3 regions of the Exiguobacterium sp. FSL W8-0210 genome follow, and region 3 is predicted to be linked to each of the others. Evidence: riboswitches for the same ligand, from Rfam matches in the RefSeq annotation. Region 3 holds a riboswitch; each other region holds the start of a gene.

Region 1 (7,564 bases), on a different contig from region 3:
TAAAATCAAAGAATTCCGGAACACGTGACTTCAATTTATTTGCAAGCGTAATATTATGACAAGTGAAGGCTATTTTATTTGTATCATTTTCTGTATATAGCTCTTTTAACCTATGTAACAACAGTTCAGTTTTTCCCGTACCAGCCAAACCTTGAATTTTAACAATATCCTGATTTAATTCTTCATAGATAAACCTTGTTTGATCTCCATCAAATAATACAATTTTTTGCCTAATTTTCTGCAACAAAGTCTCTGGTACAGTTTTTCCAACTGCATCAATATCATTAATACTACCTGTAATTAACGATATTATTAAATCAATCACTCGTTTTTCTTCAGGTTGGATGTATTTCTTCGAGTCAAAAAAATGTGATATCTTTTCTGTTGTATCTATATTTTGTATTTCACTAAAATTATATTTTTTAAAGTATTTTTCCCATCTATTTGATCTTCCTATTACACTATTATATTTAAACTTTTTAGCAGTAAAGCCTATATCCTGTATTAAATATTCGAATATTTCTTCAACTTCATCAGTGTCTTTATTATTATTCAAACTAATAAGACTAATAGTATGAGAAGGGCTTAGTAAAATCATAATATTACTTGTATCATAATCTGTTTCTTTTTCCATTACTGGCTTGTCTAATACATAAATTTGAAATTGATTTTCTACTGAATATTTATTTATACGATTTATAAAAATATCAACTTCCGAATTACTTTTGTCTAAATTTTTATAAAAAAAACTACTGTTTCTGATCACAAATCATTTCTCCTTCATCCAACATTATAAAAAATCACTATATTATCCCTATTAAATAAGATTATATTTCAACATTATTTTATAGTATTGAATAGATAATTACGAAAATTTAAATCTCCACTTAACTTTATATGAGTTTATACAAAAAATTATTAAATTTAGATTTTTTGTATAAAGTTACTTTAATAATACTTATTAATTGATTTTCATCCAAGTACTTTTTAGCGCTTTGTATATACTATATTAATTTTTTTGATTTACACTCTTTGTCTGCTTTTAAATATATCGTCTAATCTTTTTTCTTAGATAATTTTTAAACTAGTAAAATTTTCTTCTATTTCTATCGAGCCGCATCATTTCAAAACTCATATGGCTACTAATTTTCATTTGAAATTACGAAGTTAAAAAATTACGATGAAACATGTTACGATACACCGAATAGCTTGGGTTCTCACAAGATTGTTAAAACTGTTAGCTAATTAATCTTAAAGAAAATTGGCTTGATTCCATCATAAGAATAGCCTCTCTATTAAAGTTAAAGTCACTAATTTTTACGTCTTTTTATATTATTTTTTCTCATAGAAAGTGCATTCATATCATAGGTCGATGCTTCCCGGTATTTCATCAAGGTCACTAAGTTCTAGCTTACTCGTTCCTTCGTCAGATGTTCAAGACTTAGGAGTTGTCTTGTTGCCATATATGGATTGGAAAACGTACTCGATATCGTGGAGACTAATCCAATATGATCCGCCACTTGAGAAATAACAGTTAAATTGATCAAAGGATCCAACCAAAAAGCAGGTAAATCAGTTGCATTATTAGCCGGAAAGGAATGATTATCCGCAAAAAATACTTCATTCAAACATCTAGCTGCCGCTATCTGAGCCAAACGCTAATAATAGCGGCTCTCTCCGATCTCTTTAATCGCGGAATCAGCCATTAACCATGTGGCTTGGGGATGACCACATTCATATAATAAAACGCCGATATTAACTGATTTCTATTCGTCATCTTCTGTTCACGAATCCCTTCTCTTACAAGCTGAGAATCTTTTAAAACGCCCGCTTCAATTCATCGTTAATCCACCATTGACCGTTACGTTTTGACCGTTAAACCCAGACGCTGCTTCTGATGCCATAAAGGCAACCATTTGTGCTACTTCTTCTGGGGTAGTCACTTTTTTCAACAGTTTCGATTGATCAATTAAATCGAATACTTCAGCGGTTGTCACAGCACTAGCATCCGTAAGTTTCAACAATCCGCCGGAGACGACATTCACGTTTATACCGTATTGACCTAGTTCTGCGACCAGGTTGCGTGTAAAACTAATTAGACCTGCTTTTTGCTGTTAAGTATTCATGATGAGGAACTACTGGGTTTTGATAGAGGTTTGTTCTAATGCTAATGATACTACCGTTATGTCGTTCCATAATTGTGGAAGAAAATTTTAAATGATGTGAAGCGCCGTTTTTAACGTTGCATCCAATTGTTTCTAGTAGTCCTCCTATTGCAAATCGATGAAAGATTTTTGAGAAACTGGATCAAATTTGAATTCTACTAATGCATCATTAATAACAACATTGATTTGACCATAATGTGCTGTTGCGGATTGCATCATGCTCTCAATATCTTCCCGCTTCATGACATCTGCATACAAGGCAAGTGCATTCTCTACTCCTAGTTCGCTCACACGCCTTTGTGCCGCATCTTTGCTTTTAAAGTAATTAATCATCATTTAAATCCATTTTCACTAACATCCTTGCAATCGTCGCCCTAGAGTCTTGACTACTTCCCGTCATTAACACTGTTCTGGTCATTCCTGTCCGCTACCCTATCAATTTTTGCAACTTAATAGTGAAGTAGTAAACAAAAAACGCAACTCTCTAAATGGAAAGTTGTGCACGTCTAAACAATCACATAGCAAAGAGCGACATTATTGTCTCTGTTTGTTCATTAGGGTTTACACTTCTCTACGCTAGTACTACCTAGTTCAGGTACAAAGGGTTTGAGTCGCTCCTCATCTCAGTTTAATAACACCCCTAGTGATTCTATTTAAATTACCTTCACTTTAGTCGTCTTATACATCTGTTAATAATGATGAGTGTGATTTGTTAATAGTATTTCTTTAAAGATCGAGCGTAAAAATAGGTTTATGATCTTATCCGGATTGCTTTGTTACGGTCATATCTTATACTAGACAATCCTAATTATCGTTTTTTCTTTGATAATGTCTTAATATATGAGCGATTCGATTTTGCAGATCAATTACGTGACCTAAAAGTCCGAATCATTGATGTCTGCAATATAGTAAGCTTATCTTGCTTAATCATCGTATGAGAGCCATTAAGTAGTATGTATGTCGTCTTCTCTCTTCGTGTTGATTACCTTACTTTTTTCGTCTTAAATTTATACGTGCTCTATTTAATGCTTTTATTGCTTTTTGAATAAAAACGTACCAAATCAATCAACAATTCATTTTCTTTTCCATAATATCATTGGAGTTCTTCACAATTGCGTAAGAGATAAGTGCTTTGATACGGTAAATGCCTTTCTCATCATCTAAGCAATTAATCAATCTTTTTCTTCTAACTCATTATGTCAAATTTCCTTATACAGTCCTATTTGTATCGACTACGACATACAACCTTTTCTGATTATTTTTAATTCGCTTAGATTGGTGTACGTCTATTCTCTTAAAAATTATCAATTATATTTGATCAGTAATTGCTTATATTTTATTCAAATTAGTACTCGAGCGTTATAAGCGATTTTTTAGAAAAGAACTATAAATTCCTAATCAATTTTCCCTTATAAATATGTACAATAAAAATACAAATATTTTTAAAGGAGCTGAACTTATGAACATCCGAAAAGTATTATTTCTCGTCGTAATTGCTATTGTCTATCTTTTACTCTTCACTATCACCTTTTGGAGTCTCATTGGCTTATTGATCTCAGCAGTTGGTCTATACTTTTACTTTAAACCAAGGTTTCGAAATCCAGTGAAGTACCCAACCTTTGCCGTTTGGCTAGGCGTATTCATTGCTTTTGCAATTTCTATCTATATGGTAGACAGAATAAATGAGCCTCAAAAAATAGAAGCCGGGTCTTCTACCAAGGAAACAAAGATGTTGGAATCATTAAAGATAGAGTCAAAGGAGTTAGAAACATCTTTAAAAGACACGCAATTTAAACTAAAAGAGCAACAACAAGAAACGAAAAAATTGAAAGAGGAGTTAGCACAAGAAAAAGAGTTACGTTTGCAAACCGTTGAAAGCTATAAGGAGGAAGCAGACAAACGTACTACCTTAGAGAATAAACTCAATAAAGAAGAGACGAAACGCATTGTTGCAGAAGAGAAAATCGACGAACTCGAAGCCTCTTTAGCAAATAGTGAAGTGATAAATGAAGATGAGAGTATATCTGATGAGGAATACGTTGATGAAGTAAATACAGAAGTAGCAACTGATTTTGAATACGACCCTTCTGGAGCAGATCGCGACTGTGGTGATTTTTCCAGCGCCCAAGCCGCTCAAGATTTTTATATAGCTGCCGGAGGTCCTGCAGTTGATCCCCATGATTTAGACCGCGATAACGATGGAAATGCATGTGATTGGAATTGACAAGTGTGTATGAATTTTCTCGCGCATGACAATTGGTAGATCTACTTAAGATTAAATAAATGATTAAATTTCTTAACTGATAGTGTGGTAAGTGAAATAACAAAAAGTATGCGCCCGCGCATACTTTTTGTTATTGTATTTTATTTTTAATGATACTAAATGCGTTTCAATTATTAATTAAGATGAAATCATTTACACTTTATAGATATACATAAAAACTTCCGTCGTGTTTAACGTAAAGGAGATTCCATTGAAACTTGAACGTTTACTAACTATTATATTTAAGCTACTTCATCGCTCTACCATTTCTGCTTCACAACTAGCTGAAGAATTAAATGTCTCTCAGAGAACAATTTATCGAGATATCGAAACCATTAGTCCAGCTGGTATTCCTATTACTTCGTACCATGGAACAAACGGTGGATTCGGTATTATAGAGAATTACAAATGGGATAAAACGTTTTTAGACGCTTCTTCTATGCTTGAGGTATTGTCTTTAGTCAAAAATTTATCGAACCAATTAAATGATCACGATCTTAAAAAGACTGTTGATCGTCTGTCCATTCTCACATCAGAAGAACAAAAGAATCATCTACATATTGATTTAACTCACTTCTCAGTCGATCCCTCTTTTTTAATCAATCTTCAAAAAAGCATTAAAGAATTAACACGCATTTGTTTCCAGTATATTAGCTCTCAAAATGAACAGACTACTCGAGAGGTAGATCCGCTTTCACTATAATATAAGTTCCGAACGTGGTATCTATACGCTTATTGCCATTTAAGAAACGACTATCGCGAGTTTAAAGTCTCATATATACTCAACCTTGAGAGACTAACAACTCCTATTAAGGATACTCATCGTTTACCCAAGGAGCTACCAGTAGTTTTCCCTCCAAAAGAGCGTGTCATTTTACGTGTCCATCCTCAATCCATTCACTTAGTATTAAATCATTTTCAACATCACTCGATGACGCAAAAAGAAGATGGTAGTATCACAATGACATTGATGTTACCTCCACCATTGCATGCAGAATGGCTCATTAACATATTGTTAAGTTTCCGATCAGGCGTAGTAGTCATTCAACCTTTATACTTACAAGATGTCTTAAAAAATGAAGCTAAAAAAATATTGAATTTATATGAGGATATATGACAGTCAGTTGTCATATATCCTTTTTTATACTAAACGTAGTTAGATAACGATTACTATTACAACTAAAGGAGCGATTTGAATGAACGCTGGAAAAACGATGGTTTCTTATCATGAATGGGCAATGAGAGTGATCTTAGATCATCTAGCTAAATTGCCGAAAGAAGTTTTAAAAAAGGAGATCAAAAGCTCTTATCCTACTATTGCTAAAACCCTCAGCCATATTCTTGCTGTTGATACCATGTGGATTCAAATTCTAGAAAAAGTAGATTTTCAACAAGCATTACAGGATGCGATGAGTCAATTACCGCTTACTGATGCCTATACAATTGAAGAATTCAAAATGGCATTTAAAAATGTAGCATTAAAGTATCAAACCTTCTTAAACGAAAACTCAGATCTCACTGTGATGATAGATGTAAATTATCCTTGGTCAGGTCCACGTCAAACAACCTATGAAGAAATTTTCTTACACGTATCTAACCATGGGACGTACCATTTAGGTAATATCACTACCATGCTTAGACAACAAAATGAAACTTCACTCATGATGGATTATTCTCTTTTTTGGTATGAAGACACGACAGTTACAACATGAAGTGGCGTACTAATACTTAGCAATCAATTAGAAATTCTGTTTTAAAGCAAAAAAGTGTGCGCCGGCGCACACTTTTTTATTTATATGATTCATGGTAAGACTTTAAGATACACGAACTATATCCTAAGAATAAAAATCGGAGGAGTAATTTCATTTCATCCGTGTTCCATCAACCAATTTATTCTCTAATCGATCAACTCATTTTTCTTTAAAAGGTTTCTTCACAGTACATATTGTTTTATTTCACGTGAAACCTTATCTACTTTATGTTTTCCCAATTTATACTTATCGGGCTGATGTTTCGCAAAAGCGTAAGGTTTTAGATGTAATCTCCTATACCATCTCTATGTTTGGGAGGATTAATTTTTAGTGAGCAACGTAAGCATCACTTCTCAAACTCCTTTGAATCAGGTAACGGAAGAAGTATGGAGTCTCTTCATTGCAGTTAACATAAAAGGTACTTTCCCTTTCTTAGAGACTGTCATCCCACACATGAAAAACAATTCGAAGATGCAATCGTCAACTTGGAGATCGTACGGTATCGGTTCTTTCTTTCCCTATGCACCACAAAATCAGCCACTCATACGATGACACGCTCACTTGCTATCTCACTCGCACCTGACATTCGCGTTAATTGTATCTCTCCGGGAGCGGTCGCCACGCGTTGGTGGGCTGGTAATGAGGAACGAATGCATGGTTTAGTAGGTAACCTTCCCTTAAAGAGAATCTCCACACCGAAGGATATCGCGGAGGCTATTCTATTCCAGTTGACACAATCGTCCATTACGGGACAAGTCTTCTTGATTGATAACGGGCAAACGCTCTAAAGTTTAGACACTGTAAGATAGATCTAAATCGATATCATTTTTCAAAAAGCGTGCGCCGGCGCACGCTTTTTATCTAATTTCCCCACTTCACTTCAGACATGCTATGCTAGCTATATCGAATTAAGGGGGCGTGCATTATGGACTCTACCTCATCCGTCCAACATAGACAACTTGTTGTCTCTCAAGCAGCAAAGACACTGCTCGAGAACGATGTTACCGAACAACTAATCTCCATCGATATCATTGATGTCGAAGCCTATGTCAATCAACTTTATGAAGAATTTTATGAATTTCAAAATGAAGAAGATGTTTATACCAAGCTTCGTTATTATTCCTTTAAAAAATTAAAACGGCGCTGGGTACGAGCAGCCGTAAAAAACTATGTTGAAAACAAAGGTCCGATGAAAGAACTACGAGGACTTCATAAAATGTACCTTGAGTATTGGGACATTGCGGGAAAAGAAGGTTTCCAGCGAAAGTTCTCCGCTGATAGTGTTGAAAAATTGATGCAAGAACACATACAGGAACTTGAAGCATGGGCTGAAAATAATAACTTGCTAATTCATACGTATCCGCATTGGGGACAAAAAACGAAGA
Region 2 (7,564 bases), 410 kb from region 3:
GATCTCGAACGAGACGTCATCAAAAATGTGACGGGTTCCATAAGCAAACGAGAGTTCTTCAGCGCGAAAGACGACTTGGCTCGAGTGATCAGTGGAAGAGAAGGAGACATCAGCGGTTTTGGCTTCGAGTTGTGGTCGTTTAATCCGTTCGATCCGCTCGAGTGCCCGTTCCATCGATTTTGCTTTACGGAATAATTTCTCACTCGGTGGAGACGCTTCGTTTGCCCATTGCCGGAGTCGACGAATCGCTTCCTTCATTTTCTTTATTTTTTTCTGTTGCTCTTGGTAGGCGTGGAACTGTTCCATCAAGCGACGTTCTCGTTCGACGACGAACGCGCTGTAATTCCCTATATAGGTTGTCAGTTCACCGTCCTCGAGTTCAACGATCGAGGTGACGACGGCGTCTAAGAAGACCCGGTCGTGAGAGACGAGCAGGATGGTTCCTGTGTAGTCCCGTAAGAACTGCTCCAGCCATTCCACGGCAGCTAAATCGAGATGGTTCGTCGGTTCGTCAAGAATGAGCAGATTTGGCTCCATGAGTAACATGCGACCGAGACAAATCTTCGTCTGTTCACCACCGCTCAACTGGTGGAAAGGACGAGTGAGTAACGGACGAAGGTGTAACCCGTTCACCATGCGCTCGATCTTCGAGTCGAGTAGATAGCCATCCTTTTGTTCGAACGCATTCGTCGCTTCCGCATATCGCGCGAGTAACGCATCAAGATTCTCTGGTGCTGTCGCCATCATTTGCTCCAACTGTTGCATCCGAGAACGGATCACGAGAGTCTCTGCAAACGCTGTCCAAAGGACGTCGAGTCCGGTCAGCGTCTCACTATATACAGGAAGTTGTTCCAAATAGCCGATCGTCAAACCGCTCTTTTGATAGATGACACCACCGTCCGGTTGCTCAAGGCGAGCAAGCAAGCGGAGTAATGTCGTCTTACCACTCCCGTTTCGTCCAATCAGACCGACACGGTCGTGTTCGTTTAAGAAGAGGGAAACATCCGCTAAGATCGTCTCGCCTCCGAATTGTTTTGTCAGGTGTTGAATGTCGCAAATCATCATATTCAATTGATCCTTTCGCGCGCATCAAAAAAGGAGAGCGCAAATAGCACTCTCCCTAACGTGTGAAAGATGCGCTTTGCAGTATTTTTCATTCATGAAGTTCTTAAAAAAGGACAGACGGGTGCCTTAGAACGCCATTTCATGAAAAATCGCGCGCAACAGATACAATTGTTCCATCAACCAGTGTTTGCACGCGGCAAAGTCCATCTTTTCACACCACCTTTCGTTTCAGATACATCTAGTTTACTATTTTTTTGTCAGTTAAGGAAGTCTGAATTATTTGAACACACCCGCGATTGAACTGAAGAAGTCACTGAGTCCATCAAATAATTTAGCGAAAAATCCTTTCGTTTCTTCTGAAGTTGCGAACGCGTGGATGTCTTGTCCCGCATTTTTCAATCCACTCTCGATTTGTCCCCAGTTGATGTTCGCTTGCTCCATTTGATTGAATAGATTCGTCAACCGGTCCATTTGTGCGTCAGACAACTGGATATTGTTGTTTTGAATGACTTGGACGATCAGGTTTTCGATCTCGACTTTGGTTTCCGGTTTTTGATTGGCGATCTCAGCCTTGATCTCATTCATTAAGTCAGCGACTTTATCCGTGCCGACCGTTTTTCCGACGTCTGATGTGACCGATAATTCTTGCTGTGCTAAATCCTTGCGTTCGTCACTTAACTTAATTCCCGTCTCAGCGGAAGTTTGATCGTACGCTTTCATGATTCCTGTCAGTGCCGATGTCCCGGTCACCTTGTAGGGAGAAGTGATCGTGATGTCGGCATCTTTGACACCCGCTGTGACGAGAGCGTTGAGATACATATCCTTCGTCACCCATGTGATGTTCTCCGTCGAGACGGAAAGTCCATCTCCTTTTTCCGTCAGTTCAATCTTAGCCGAAGAATACATGTTGCCACCTTTTTGCGACTGTGGAATGTTTTTCCCGAGATATTTTTCTTCGTCAGCAGAGGTTGCGATGATCGGCGTGATGCCTTCCGGTGCATTGAGACGGGAAAGCACCCATGCTTTATCCTTTGCGCCGAGTGACTCCCCGAGTGTGACGATCGTCTTATCGACGACTTGTTCGGCGGATGCGGCTGTTGGGAGTAATAAAGCAGAAGCGATAACGGCTGACGCCATGATTTTTGTTGGTGTATGCATAATGAAATCCTCCAATTTGTAAGTAACAGAATAAATTATAGTATCAGGTACTAAAGTTAGTGTACGAGAACGAAAGAAGTTCGGAATCGGTCTGTAGATGGAGACGGCATCCGTCTTCTGACACTCCATAGTATAGCGAAAAGAGGACAACTTGACTTCCATTTTCAGCATGCTATAGTGGATGGGAATCGAATAATGACCACTAGGGGAGTCGGTAGGCTGACTGAGACGAACGAAGACGTTCGGACCCTTTGAACCTGATTAAGTTCGTACTTACGGAGGGAAGTGGCGTCAAGTCTTGTTCTTCTTGCGCCATGCCCGTGTGTTTCGGGGTGGTGTTTTTTCGTTTCATACCAAACGAGGAGGATGAGATCATGACATTCACACAAGAAATCAAACAAGCGGCACAAGCGTATTGGAACAGTAGTTTTACGCACCCATTCGTTCAAGGAATCGGAGAGGGGACGTTACCACTCTCGAAATTTCGGCATTACGTCATGCAGGATGCCTATTACTTAAAACACTTTGCGAAGATTCAAGCGAAGGCAGCGTCAAAAGCGGACGACTTCGCGACGATCGCGACACTTGCCGAACATGCTACTTCGACTTACGAGGCAGAACTGAGCTTACATCAATCATTTTTTAAGCCGCTCGGTATTACGGCAGCAGACCTTGAAGCATTTGAACCGGCACCGACAGCATATGCGTACGTCTCGCACATGCATCATGCGAGTGAAGGAACGCTTGGTGAGACGATTGCTGCCATCTTGCCATGTTACTGGTTGTATTATGAAGTCGGGCAACAATTACTGACGTGTACACCGGAAGAAAAAATCTATCAGCAATGGATCGACACGTATAGCTCGGAATGGTTCGAAAAGGTCGTCTTTGAACAGATTGCACGGCTTGATGCGCTGGCGGAGCAAGCGAGCCCAGCGGAACGCGAGCGAATGAAACGTCATTTCGTGACAAGTTGTTACTATGAGTTACTCTTCTGGCACATGGGGTGGACGGAAGAGACGTTTGCGTCAGTTTACGAAACGATTCCGGCACGAGAGGTATCTTCTTGAATCACTAAATGGTAGAATTAGGAATACCATTTAGTGAGAGTTGGGATTGGAATGGAAATCATCGTGATCGCACTTGTGATTCTCGCGGCATATGTCGTGCAACAGGTGCTCGGAAAAGTAAAAGTGAGATTTGTTGGGTACATCATTCCCATCTTGATGGCGGTGTACGGAACATATGCTACGATTCAGAATTTTCAGGGGTTGCTTCAGTTCGGTTTTACAACGGGGAGTTCCATCGCGACTATCCTAGTCGTCATCCTCTATGTTTCGTTGACTTATTCACTTCATCGTGTCTACAAGCGTTCGAAAGAAGAAGCCGAATATCCGTATCAATCGTTAAAAGACCGAGGCATCCTTTAAGGAGCTTCGGTCTTTTGGTGTATCACGTCATCATTTTTTCCAGTTTTTAAAGCCGTCACCGAATTCGAGATGCAGTTGATCGGTAAAGACACCGTTCTGAAAGACCGGCACATCTACCGGTAAAGTGCCTTGCGGTTTGAACGTTCCGAAGATCGCTCGGATACCTGCAGGCAGGTTCGGTCCCGCTGATTTCAGATTGCCTGCTTCGGAGTCTGGTCCGTTCGGGTCGCCTTTGAAGCCATAGACGAGGACGTGTGCCGGTGCGTCCGGTTGAACGGCGACATCGTATGGGTTACGGAGACTGAGCAGGACGGATGGTGAATCCGTTTGTTTCGCATAGCGGAAGATCGAAGCCGGAACCGCTTGTTCTGGTGCAGTAGGTAGTAGTTTAGCACTCGTGTTGACGTTGGAACCGACGATGATGTAATCTGCTGCATCGAGTTGCGCCCGTAATGTCGGGTTTTGGTCGAGCGGTAGCGTAGTAGTTGAGTAATTCGCTGTCGTCACGTGCCAGTTCCGATTCTTCGGTAGGGACGCGATCGTTTTTTTCATGCTGTCCGTTTGATCCGTCGCAGGAGCGATCACAAGAACATTTGCATTCTTTTTCGGTTTGAATGGTAACGTCCGCTGATCATTTTTCACGAGTGTGACCGCGGCTTCCGTCATCGCGCGTTCTTTTGCTTTATGCTCGGGACTGCCGACGATTTGGTTCGAGTGCGCGATTTTTTCAGCTAGGGATGTCGTGTCAGTCGTACCGTTCCAAATCCCACGCTCTGCTTTTAGCGTCAAGATTCGTTCAACCGATTGATCAATTCGTTTCTCTGAAAGGCGACCGTCTTTGACTGCTGCGATCACATCCTTGAAAATCTGATCGAGCTTTGTGACATCTTGCTCGGAACGAAGGATCGTCGGCATGAGCGCGATGTCGACTCCAGCGTCAAACGTCTTTAAGACGGCTTCTGATTCCGTGAAGTTGTCGGCGATCGCCTGCATGTTCAACGCGTCTGTGATGACGATGCCATCGTAGCCAAGTTTTTCGCGCAGTACGCCCGTGATGACATCATCCGATAACGTCGCAGGTAAAGGGAAGGCACCATTTGTCGACGTGACGACTTCAGGTTCGATTTGCGGCATCCCGATGTGTCCTGTCATGATCATATCGATGTCTTCAGCAATAGCTCGCTTGAACGGTACGAGCTCGACTTGTTCTAGCTCCTGCAGGGATCGGTCAACGACCGGTAATCCATAGTGGGAATCGGTCGCCGTATCGCCGTGACCCGGGAAGTGTTTGGCAGTCGCCGCGACACCTTCAGACTGAATTCCCTTCATTAGAGCGGAACCGAGTGTGCCGACGAGCTCCGGATCACTCGAGAACGAGCGGACACCAATGACAGGATTTCCAGGATTGCTGTTGACGTCGAGAACCGGACCAAAGTTGACATTGATGCCGAGCGCACGCAGTTCGGAACCGATGATATGACCGGCATCATTGGCATATGTGCTACTGCGGGTCGCACCTAACGCCATGTTGCCAGGTAAGTTCGTCCCTGTTCCGAGCCGAGTAACGATTCCACCTTCTTGGTCGATCGTGACGAAGAGTGGAATATCGTTGCTAGCATCTTGTTTGACGACTTCTTGCAGATCATGAACGAGTTTCGTCGTCTGTTCGGTTTCGCTGACGTTCTCAGCAAACAAGATGACGCCGCCTAAATCATAGCGATCGATGATGTTCGCGACTTCTGGGGCAAGCGACGTATGATTGCTGCCATTCCACTGCCGGAAGTCCGGCATGATCATCTGCCCGATTTTTTGTTCGAGTGTCATCGTGTCGATTTTGTGACTGATCCGATCGGCTGAAGATCCTGCCTCTGCCATGACAGGTAAACTACTTGAGACGAGTACTGCTGCGAGTCCGGCTGTTAACGTGAACTGTCCGATTTTTTTCATGATGTACGTCCTCCTTTAGTCAAACCGTGACTGGAATTCTTTTCAATACGGACAGTATAGCAAGGTGTTTGTTTTAAAACAATATTTTATTTGTAAACGATTTCAAATTGAAATAAATTTCAAAGATGTTTTTAGACAAACTGACTTGAATGAAAAAAAGTGACTCCCCCTGAAGAGGAATCACTTTCAAGTAAAGTCGATCGATTGATCAGCTATAGCGTTCCACGATGCTTGTCAGCTGACGTTCGACGAACGATTGATCCTGCAGTTCACTATTGGACAGACGCAGTTTGATCATCGACTCATCCGCACCAGCCATTTCACTGAATAATGAACCAAGACTGTGCGCACGACGGTCGACTTGGACGATTAAATCAATCCCTGAGCTGTCTTGAAGCATGATGATTTCGATCTCATCCAGTTTATGGGCGTAGTGTGTATTGCGAGCTGAATACTCAAGCTCCTGAGCAATCGGTAAATCTTTCCGGAATCGTCCAGGTAATTTTTCCGTATCGGCTTTTTTCAATCGGAAGCCAAGTGATTCCATCGCGTCTAAGACCGTCGCTTGGTAGCGGTTTGCTTCGACGATGACGGCGTCACGGTCCGATGGATCAACGGCTTGAGCGATGTCGAGTCCCGTCTCGATCCACGATTTCGATTGACTGACGGAGAGTGGTGTATTCAGCGGTACGCGTAATGTAAAGGGAATTTCCCGCTCGACACCCGCTTCAATCGTGAACTTCGCTTCATTTAAGGCAAATCGGTCGAGCGTGAAGGTCGTAAACGTCGTGCTATCATTGACTTCTTGTTTGTACTGCGTGTTGAATTCAAGATAAATTCGATCAATTTCTTGATCGACGTTTCCGCCCTTGATATGGACGACACCGTGAATTTGACCGCCTGGTTCACAGCGGTCATCCGTCAAGCGTGTATCGACCGTTGCGGCACCGATTCCGATTTGTGAGAGAATTTTTTTGAACATGATGAATTCCTCCTTTTGATTACGTACGAATGATAAAGCGTGTAAACTTGTCGAACAGGTACGAATTTGCTACAGTTTCGAAAGAACATCAGAAAAGGACGGGACGACTAGTGGAACTACATGAATTAAAAGCGAGTCTTGCCTCGCAAATCACGCAAGGAATACTGATCCATGCAACGATAAGTAATCCGCGTCAAAAATCAAATGATCTCCGACGAATCAAGGTAAAACCGATTCTATTAAGAGATACGGTGATGATGCAGGTAGAGTTTCAATTTGAACGCGTTATGAAGCATGAAAATATTTTAATTGACGATTTCGTCGGACGACTCGATGACTGGTTCACGGAATTCCGTCAATTCTTATTCCGTTTTGAAGAAGAAGAATGGCAATTCCAGCTCTCGAAAAAGATGAAAGTCGCGATCAAGACATCCAAAAAGGAGCCGATGAAAGCTCTCTTGTCGCATGACCGCAAAAAAACCTATCTATTAGAAGACGGTGTGCCGGTTCCGTTTCTGATTCGCTTAGGCGTCATGACGGAAGCGGGTCAGGTCAAAAAACAGAAGTACGATAAGTTTAAACAAATCAATCGTTTCCTTGAATTCGTCGAGGATAGCATCGCTGCCTTACCAAAAGGAAAAAAACTCCGGATCTTGGACTTTGGCTGCGGGAAGTCGTATTTGACGTTCGCTCTCTATCATTATCTAAAAGTCGTCAAAGGATTCGACCTCGAAGTGACAGGTCTTGATCTAAAGAAAGAAGTCATCGAAGAATGTACACAAATTGCGCGTGATCTGGATTATACCGATCTAACATTCCGTGTCGGAGACGTTCATGATTACACAGGGGAGACGGAAGTCGACCTGATGGTGACACTTCACGCTTGTGATGTCGCAACTGACGTCGCACTCGCGCGAGCTGTTGACTGGAATGCATCGGTCATCCTGAGCGTACCGTGCTGTCAAAAGGAATTGAACCGTCA
Region 3 (7,564 bases):
TGGCAGGGAAATCCATTTCAAAACAAGATGATAAAATGATCACGGATTACCAGAATACGCAAAAGCAATTAGCGGATGCGCAGCAAGAAGTAAAAGAAAAGAAAGCGCAGTTGGTCGTTGAGAAAAAAGAATTAAAACGTCAACAAGCGGATCTTGAATCACAATTAAAAGAGCGGAACAAACGCTTAAAAGAACTACGTAAGAAAAAAGAAAAGTTCGAAACACAATTGATGGATGCAAAAGAAGTCCAGCAAATTTTGATTGCTCAAGAAAAAGCGATTGCAGCTGAAAAAGCAGCGCGTGAACGTGAAGCGCGAATCGAAAAAGAACGTCAAGCTCAAGCTGCACGTGAAGCAAAAGCACGAGCAGAAGCTGAAGCAGCGCAAGCAGCAGCTCAAAAAGAAGCAGAAGAGCAAGCCGCTAAAGAAGCAGCAACTCAGCAAGCAGCACAAGAGAAGGCAGCGCAGTCAGCAAAACCTTCTGGTTCGACAAAACAATCGGCACCAAAACCATCTACACCAGCACCAACTGCGCCAGCTCCAGCGCCGTCAGCTCCAGCGACACCTAAACCGTCACCATCATCAGGCGGACTCTTCATTCATCCAACTGCTGGTGCTGTGACACAAGGGTATGGTTCTGCAGGCGGAGAAAATGGTTATACGTTCCATAACGGGATTGACTTCGGTGGTCCAGTTGGCACGCCAATCGTGGCAGCTGCAACTGGTACAGTCATTACAGCATCAGGTGGCGGACCTTACGGAAATCACATCATGATCGCTCACCAATTGAACGGGAAGACATATACGACAGTCTATGCACATATGAGTTCATTGAACGCTAGTGCAGGTCAACGTGTCAGCCAAGGTCAACAAATCGGTACACGTGGTAGCACAGGAAACTCAACAGGTCCACACTTACACTTCGAAATTCACGTTGGTGGATACAGCTACAGTGCAACAGGTCCAGCTAACTCAGTCAATCCAATGTCGATGTTTTAATCGTAAAGAATCGTTGCATATGCAACGGTTCTTTTTTTGTCATTTTCAAAAAACAAATCATATATTACAAAAAATCGTTTTCATTTGAAATGTAAATGAAATTTTTTTGAAACGATTACGGTGCTATAATCTATTTCAGATATGAGAGAAACTTGAATACTATAATAAAATATGAAAAAAACATAAGTGAGGAAAACGATATATGCTAAAAAAACTAATTTCTACCATTGTTTTAGGAGCATTACTTATAACAGGAACGCAACCGATCGCAGCAGCGACCATTAAAGAAAAAAAGGCTGAAAATGCCGCTGAACAACGTAAACTTGAAAAAGCGATCAAAAAACAAGAAGCTAAAATCTCAAAAGAGCAACGTCAAATCAATCAAATTGACGCAGCAATCAACGAAAAGATTTTCCAAGTCTCTGAAAAAAATAAACAAATCGAACAGTTGAACGTTCGAATCGATGAGTTAAAGGTAGACATCGTCCGTTACGAAGAAATGTTACAGAAACAGGAAGAACTACTCGGTGATCGTTTGCGTGTTTTCCAAGAGAACGATGGAAACTCGATTAAATGGGAAGAAGTCATTTTTGGATCGAAGGATTTAGGTGATTTATTCAGCCGTGTCATGGCGGGGAAAAAAATCGCTGAGCAAGACGATAAAATGATTTCGGATTACATCGCAACGCAACAAAAATTAGCAGAAGCAAAACAAGCGCTCGTTGAGAAAAAAGCGGAGCAAATGCAAGAAAAGAAAGTATTGCTTGAACAAAAGAAAGCGTTAAAGCTTCAAATGAAAGAACGTAGTGCCACGCTGAAGAAATTACGAAAAGGGAAGACGAAGTTCACGACAGAACTGTTAGACGCAAAAGAACTTCAAGCGACTCTCGAAGCGCAAGAACGTGCAATTGCGGCAGCGAAGGCAGCTGCTAAAGCAGCGGCTGAAAAAGCAGCAGCGGAGAAAGCGGCAGCCGAAAAAGCCGCTAAAGCGAATGCTCAAGCAGCAAAACAAGCAGGTAAGAGTTCGGAATCAACTGATTCTGTTGTCCCGCCGGTTGTTTCGAGTGGAGGGAAATTCGTTCGACCATCTTCTGGTGGAGTGTCACAAGGATTCGGACCAGCAAGCGGCGCGAACGGTTATACGTTCCACAACGGTGTTGATTTCAGTGGTTCGGTCGGATCTCCAATCGTCGCTGCAGCAGCTGGAACGGTCATTACAGCATCAGGTGGTGGACCTTACGGCAATCATGTCATGATTTCTCACTTCCTCGATGGACAAGTGTACACGACTGTCTACGCACATATGAGTTCATTATCGGTTCGTGCAGGACAAACGGTCTCTCAAGGTCAGCAAGTCGGGACACTTGGTAGTACAGGGAATTCAACAGGACCACACTTACATTTCGAACTACATGTCGGAGGCTATCAATACAGTGCCTCTTCTCCTCTAAATGCAGTCAATCCATTAGCATATCTGTAATCAAAACGGGCTTCGGCTCGTTTTTTTTTCTTCTCTATGCTACAGTTAAGGCGAAACGAATACTTGAGCAACTAGGGGAGCTGGAGGAATCCGGCTGAGAGGAAAACCAATCTGTTTTCGACCCTATTACCTGAACTGGATAATACCAGCGTAGGAAAGTTGAGCCGAACGGATACCGGAATGCGTGTATAACGCTTTCGTATAGCGTCGACTGCTTTTTTACAGCGGTCGACGCTTTTTTTTGTCGGTCACGACTCCCTTACATTGCTCGATGGGAAGGTGAAAAGAACATGAAACATGTACTGACGATTGCAGGATCCGACTCCGGTGGTGGAGCTGGGATTCAAGCAGATTTAAAAACCTTTTCGGCTTTAGGGGTTTATGGAATGAGCGTCCTGACAGCCGTCACGGCGCAAAATACGTTGGGTGTTCAAGCGGTGGAAGAGTTGTCCCCAGAAATCGTAGATGCCCAGTTAACGTCGATTTTTTCAGACATTCGTGTCGATGCGATCAAAATCGGGATGGTCTCGAATGCGCAGACGATTCGTGTCATTGCTACACATCTCCGCAAACAGACAGTTCCTATCATATTAGATCCCGTCATGGTCGCTAAAGGTGGTCATGCCCTATTGCGGACGGAAGCTGAACAAGCATTGATTTCAGAACTTCTGCCGCTTGCGACACTCGTCACACCGAATTTACCGGAAGCGGAGCGGTTAACAGGACGATCAGTGACCAATCTAGAGGAAATGCGACTGGCGATGCATCAATTGGCTACACAGACAGGGGCAGTATTACTAAAAGGTGGACATCTCTCAGGAGCTGCGACGGATTTGTTGTTTGATGGGGAAGTGGAACACCGCTTCACATCGGAACGGTTAGACAATCAACATACTCATGGAACTGGTTGTACCTTATCTGCGGCGATTGCGGCGCGGATGGCGCTTGGAGAAGATTTAACAGATAGTGTAAGACAGGCAAAGAGCTATGTCACGGAGGCAATTCGTCATGGATTTGCCCTCGGACAAGGTATTGGACCGACACATCATTTTCACTCACTTTGGAGGGATACACATGTTTACGACCATTCTTGAACACAAACCACTCATTCACCATCTGACGAACACGGTGACGATCAACGACTGCGCAAACGTCACACTCGCTGTTGGAGCATCACCCGTCATGGCGGAAGACATTCGTGAAGTAGAAGAGATGGTTAGACTCGCACAAGCTCTTGTCTTAAACATTGGTACGATTGATGCAGACATGCAAGCAGCTCAACGACTCGCAGCACGTGAAGCGGGACGTTTGAATGTCCCAATCGTTCTTGATCCAGTTGGAGCAGGGGCAACGACATTACGTACTGCCTTTTCTAAAGAACTCATTGATCTCGGGTGTACGGTCATTAAAGGAAATGCTTCTGAAATCAAGACGTTACTTGGGGAAGATGGGCGAACTAAGGGAGTCGATGCTGCGGGAGATGCAATGATGGATCGAGAAAGCATTCGTGCATTCGCTCGCAAACACCAATCTGTCCTCGTCGTGACAGGTCCGAACGACTACATCACGGATGGAACGCGTGAAATGGAATTACATGTAGGAACACCACGTTTGGGAGACATCACGGGTACGGGCTGCATGACGGCCTCCTTGATTGCGAGCTTCCTCGGTGCAGGATATACGGCATTTGAGGCGGCTGTCCACGGGACATTCGTCATGGGAAAAGCAGGAGAACAAGCAGCCTCCGCGCAAGGTCTTGGTGATTTTAAACGAGAGTTGTTCAATGCCATCAGCCTCATGACGGTGCAAGATCTGGTGGAGGTGACAGAACGTGTCAATTGATTACTCCATCTATGCAGTGACGGATCGTCGGTACCATCCTGGAGTCGCGATCGAGACGGTCGTTGAGGAAGCTGTTTTAGGTGGTGCGACGATCGTGCAATTACGGGAAAAAACAGCACAAGGAAAGGAATTCTACGATCAGGCAGTTCGGTTGAAAACACTCACGGATCGCTACGACGTTCCTTTGATCATCAATGACCGGATCGATATCGCATTACTCGTCGGAGCTGGTTTGCATATCGGACAAGAAGACATTCCTTTAATCGCAGCACGTCGCCTTTTACCAGATGCCGTGATCGGTGTGTCAGTAGCAACCGTTGCACAAGCGATTGAAGCAGAACGGGACGGAGCATCTTATTTAGGCGTGGGGTCTCTATTTGCGACGTCATCCAAAGCGGACGCTGATTCCATGTCGCACACGATGCTTCAGGCAATTCGAGAAGCCGTACGATTACCTCTAATCGGTATTGGTGGAATCACAGCAACGAATGTCTCTTCTCTGCCTATCCCGCTAGAAGGGTATGCCGTCATCTCAGAAATTTTCGCTAAAGAAGATCGGCAACTCGCTGCGCAGCAAATGACAGATGCTGTGCGAGAATGGCATCAATCACTTCAGAACAGGGTATAATCCGTTCAGAGGTGATTGTATTGAAATGGCAGACGATCCGTTTTCGCGGCTATTGGATTCGATATCGGTTAGAACCACAAATCATTCGAGTCGATAATCAGGGAATCTACCATCTAGGAAAAGTCTTATTTCCGCGTCCTAATCGTATATCTTATGAGATGGCTCTTTTATTGAAAGAAAAGTATGAAAGACGCTACAAACGTCCGTTGTATATTAAAACGAGCTCGATTGCGACGGAAATTTGGGGACATACTCATTTAGATATCTATTACCGGGCACTTCTTCATCTACCGATTCCGACGCGACTTCGTCAACGTTATACGAATCGATTAGAAAGCACGAAAGTCATTGACATCGGCGTACGCGCTGTCGATCAAAATCGAATTGTCTGGGATATCGGAGATTACGTAGGAGGATGGTTCGTGTTTTGGCTCATTCGCAGACGAATGCGCTGAACTTGCAATGTCCCGTTTCTCATGGTGCAATATAGGTAGAAACGAGGTGACGGACATGGACATTCCCCGTTGTGAAACGATTGCGATTGATGAACAACGCGCGTCTGAAATCGGACATATCGTTGACACGATTCCGACGCTAGAAATCGGAAAGCTATTTAAGATTCTTTCGGATGCGACACGACTGCGAATCGTTTATGCGCTGACGATCGAAGAAGAACTATGCGTTTGTGATGTCTCGGCTTCTGTCGACTGTTCGATTGCGACAGCGTCGCATCATCTTCGATCTTTGTTGAAACAAGGACTCGTCAAGTTTCGAAAAGACGGTAAAGTCGTCTATTATTCCTTGGATGACCATCATGTGTCATCGCTTGTACATATGGCGATGGAACATGTACAAGAGGGAAAAGCAATGCCTGAATGAGTCTTTAGAATAAACGAAAAGCGCAGCTATAGCTGCGCTTTTCGTTTATTCTAAAGACGATTGTTCTGATCCTTTTGGAGCGAAGCGGTGGAAGAAAAAGACCGTGGCACTAATCAATAAAAAGGACAGGATGGAGAGAGCGAGACACATCCATTTATATGTAGCGATTAAAGAATCTGATTGTTGTAATTTGGCTTGAAGCGTTTTATACAAATCATCTTTCACACGGGATAAGTCTTCGAGAATCGTTTGGGTCGTCTGAGTCGACTGTCTAGCAAGACGTTTTGCGGCTGTTGGACTTTGACGTTCATAGACAACAAACACGCGTTCAATTTCGGACTCCCAGACATTGTTGCGGCGAAGAAGATCTTTAATCGTCCCTGGAGTAGTCGACGATTGGTTCAGACTATTACGCAAATCATGGATTTTAGACGTTGAAAAGTAATATTGTTCGATATAACGATTATCTTCATACAATAAGAGACCACGAACCGCATTGGCACGATCTCGATTGTGTTCGACCAACTGATCTACCTGATTGATTAACGGGATATCATGATCCTTCATTTGCTCGGTCATCGTTGCAATCGTCCGATAACCGGATAACGCATAGATGATCGGGATAGAGGCGAATAAGCTGACCAAGAAAATCAGCAGAATACGCTGACGCCAAAGAGAGTGCATGCAATCATTCCTTTAAATAAAAGACATGTCATAAGCTTAACTACTATCGTAAAAAAAGTGAAGCCTGTCTAATTTTTGAATAGGGATAATGATCGAAAAAGTGAATAATACTCATAAAAAAGCAGGAAAGATGATGAAATACGAGAAGCTGTTTTAAGAAGATGAAAAAAGCACAGCTAAGCTGCGCTTGGTGTTAAAACGAATACGAATGTTCCTTGTAATTGCCGAAGACAGTGTGGATTTCCGAGAATGTAACGAATGCATTCGGTTCGACAGAAGAGACGATTTCTTGCAAACGGACGATTTCATTATTTTGAACGACGACATAGACCATTTTTTTCGTTCGGTTGGAATATCCTCCACGTGCATCGAGAATCGTGACACCACGACCGAGTTCTTTTGTAATGACTTCATTGATTTCATCTGCTTTCTCACAAATGATGATACATTGCTTAGAAGCAGAATAGAAACTGTAAACCGTCTGAAGGGCTTTGGCACGAACAAAGCTCATGATGAGAGCATACATAACGTGTTTAAGATCAAATACCCACCATACAAGGATGTAGATGACAAGATCTTGCATCAGAAATATACGAGGAAGTGGCCAGTTATGAAAACGAGCAAAGAAAAACTTTCCAAGAATATCAAGCCCTCCAGTTGAAGCACCACCGAAGAAGATCAATGCCATTGCAAGACCAGAGACTAGACCAGCAAAGATGGAAGCGACGAGTGGATCATTTAGAGATTCCGGAACGATTTGAGTCGGAATCCAGTCAATTAAAAAGGAAGAAGCAATGACGATAATTCCAGATAAGAACATGAATCGTTTGCGTAGGAAACGGAAACCTAAAAGGAAGAGGGGAATGTTTAAGAGCAATTGCGTTAATCCGATTGGCGTGTGGAAAAGCTCTTGAATAATGAGTGTGATCCCCATGATACCGCCTGATCCGATATCATTTGGAGATAGTAGTAAGCTGATGTAAAGGGAATACAGCAACGTACCAATGATTAAGAAACTGATTTTTTCAACTCTCTTTTTCTGTGGGTGTGTTG

What was found. Region 3 has a riboswitch for thiamine pyrophosphate ahead of thiD (bifunctional hydroxymethylpyrimidine kinase/phosphomethylpyrimidine kinase). Riboswitches for the same ligand answer to the same signal wherever they lie in the genome.
Region 1: another riboswitch for thiamine pyrophosphate. It lies ahead of MKY22_RS16300 (3-oxoacyl-ACP reductase); the one in region 3 lies ahead of thiD (bifunctional hydroxymethylpyrimidine kinase/phosphomethylpyrimidine kinase).
Region 2: another riboswitch for thiamine pyrophosphate. It lies ahead of tenA (thiaminase II); the one in region 3 lies ahead of thiD (bifunctional hydroxymethylpyrimidine kinase/phosphomethylpyrimidine kinase).

What each region holds. Positions count from the first base shown of each region.
Region 1 is NZ_JBBOUK010000002.1:32,447-40,010, reverse strand. Features, by position in the region: gene MKY22_RS16310 (DEAD/DEAH box helicase) at 1-766, opposite strand, end outside; partial or broken gene MKY22_RS16300 (3-oxoacyl-ACP reductase) at 1,833-2,583, opposite strand; TPP riboswitch at 2,717-2,817, opposite strand; gene MKY22_RS16295 (excalibur calcium-binding domain-containing protein) at 3,625-4,389, shown strand; gene MKY22_RS16290 (helix-turn-helix transcriptional regulator) at 4,640-5,131, shown strand; partial or broken gene MKY22_RS17395 (WYL domain-containing protein) at 5,147-5,209, shown strand; gene MKY22_RS17390 (hypothetical protein) at 5,207-5,545, shown strand; gene MKY22_RS16285 (DinB family protein) at 5,625-6,140, shown strand; gene MKY22_RS16280 (hypothetical protein) at 6,510-6,731, shown strand; gene MKY22_RS16275 (SDR family oxidoreductase) at 6,728-6,967, shown strand; gene MKY22_RS16270 (hypothetical protein) at 7,105-7,564, shown strand, end outside.
Region 2 is NZ_JBBOUK010000001.1:994,638-1,002,201, forward strand. Features, by position in the region: gene abc-f (ribosomal protection-like ABC-F family protein) at 1-1,062, opposite strand, end outside; gene MKY22_RS05130 (hypothetical protein) at 1,135-1,365, shown strand; gene MKY22_RS05135 (DUF1002 domain-containing protein) at 1,342-2,223, opposite strand; TPP riboswitch at 2,418-2,524, shown strand; gene tenA (thiaminase II) at 2,598-3,293, shown strand; gene MKY22_RS05145 (hypothetical protein) at 3,345-3,653, shown strand; gene MKY22_RS05150 (glycoside hydrolase family 3 protein) at 3,684-5,600, opposite strand; gene MKY22_RS05155 (sporulation protein) at 5,809-6,582, opposite strand; gene MKY22_RS05160 (class I SAM-dependent methyltransferase) at 6,693-7,564, shown strand, end outside.
Region 3 is NZ_JBBOUK010000001.1:581,108-588,671, forward strand. Features, by position in the region: gene MKY22_RS03030 (murein hydrolase activator EnvC family protein) at 1-998, shown strand, start outside; gene MKY22_RS03035 (murein hydrolase activator EnvC family protein) at 1,201-2,478, shown strand; TPP riboswitch at 2,542-2,652, shown strand; gene thiD (bifunctional hydroxymethylpyrimidine kinase/phosphomethylpyrimidine kinase) at 2,769-3,572, shown strand; gene thiM (hydroxyethylthiazole kinase) at 3,553-4,320, shown strand; gene thiE (thiamine phosphate synthase) at 4,310-4,948, shown strand; gene MKY22_RS03055 (hypothetical protein) at 4,960-5,403, shown strand; gene MKY22_RS03060 (ArsR/SmtB family transcription factor) at 5,459-5,827, shown strand; gene MKY22_RS03065 (CHASE3 domain-containing protein) at 5,873-6,511, opposite strand; gene MKY22_RS03070 (YitT family protein) at 6,705-7,564, opposite strand, start outside.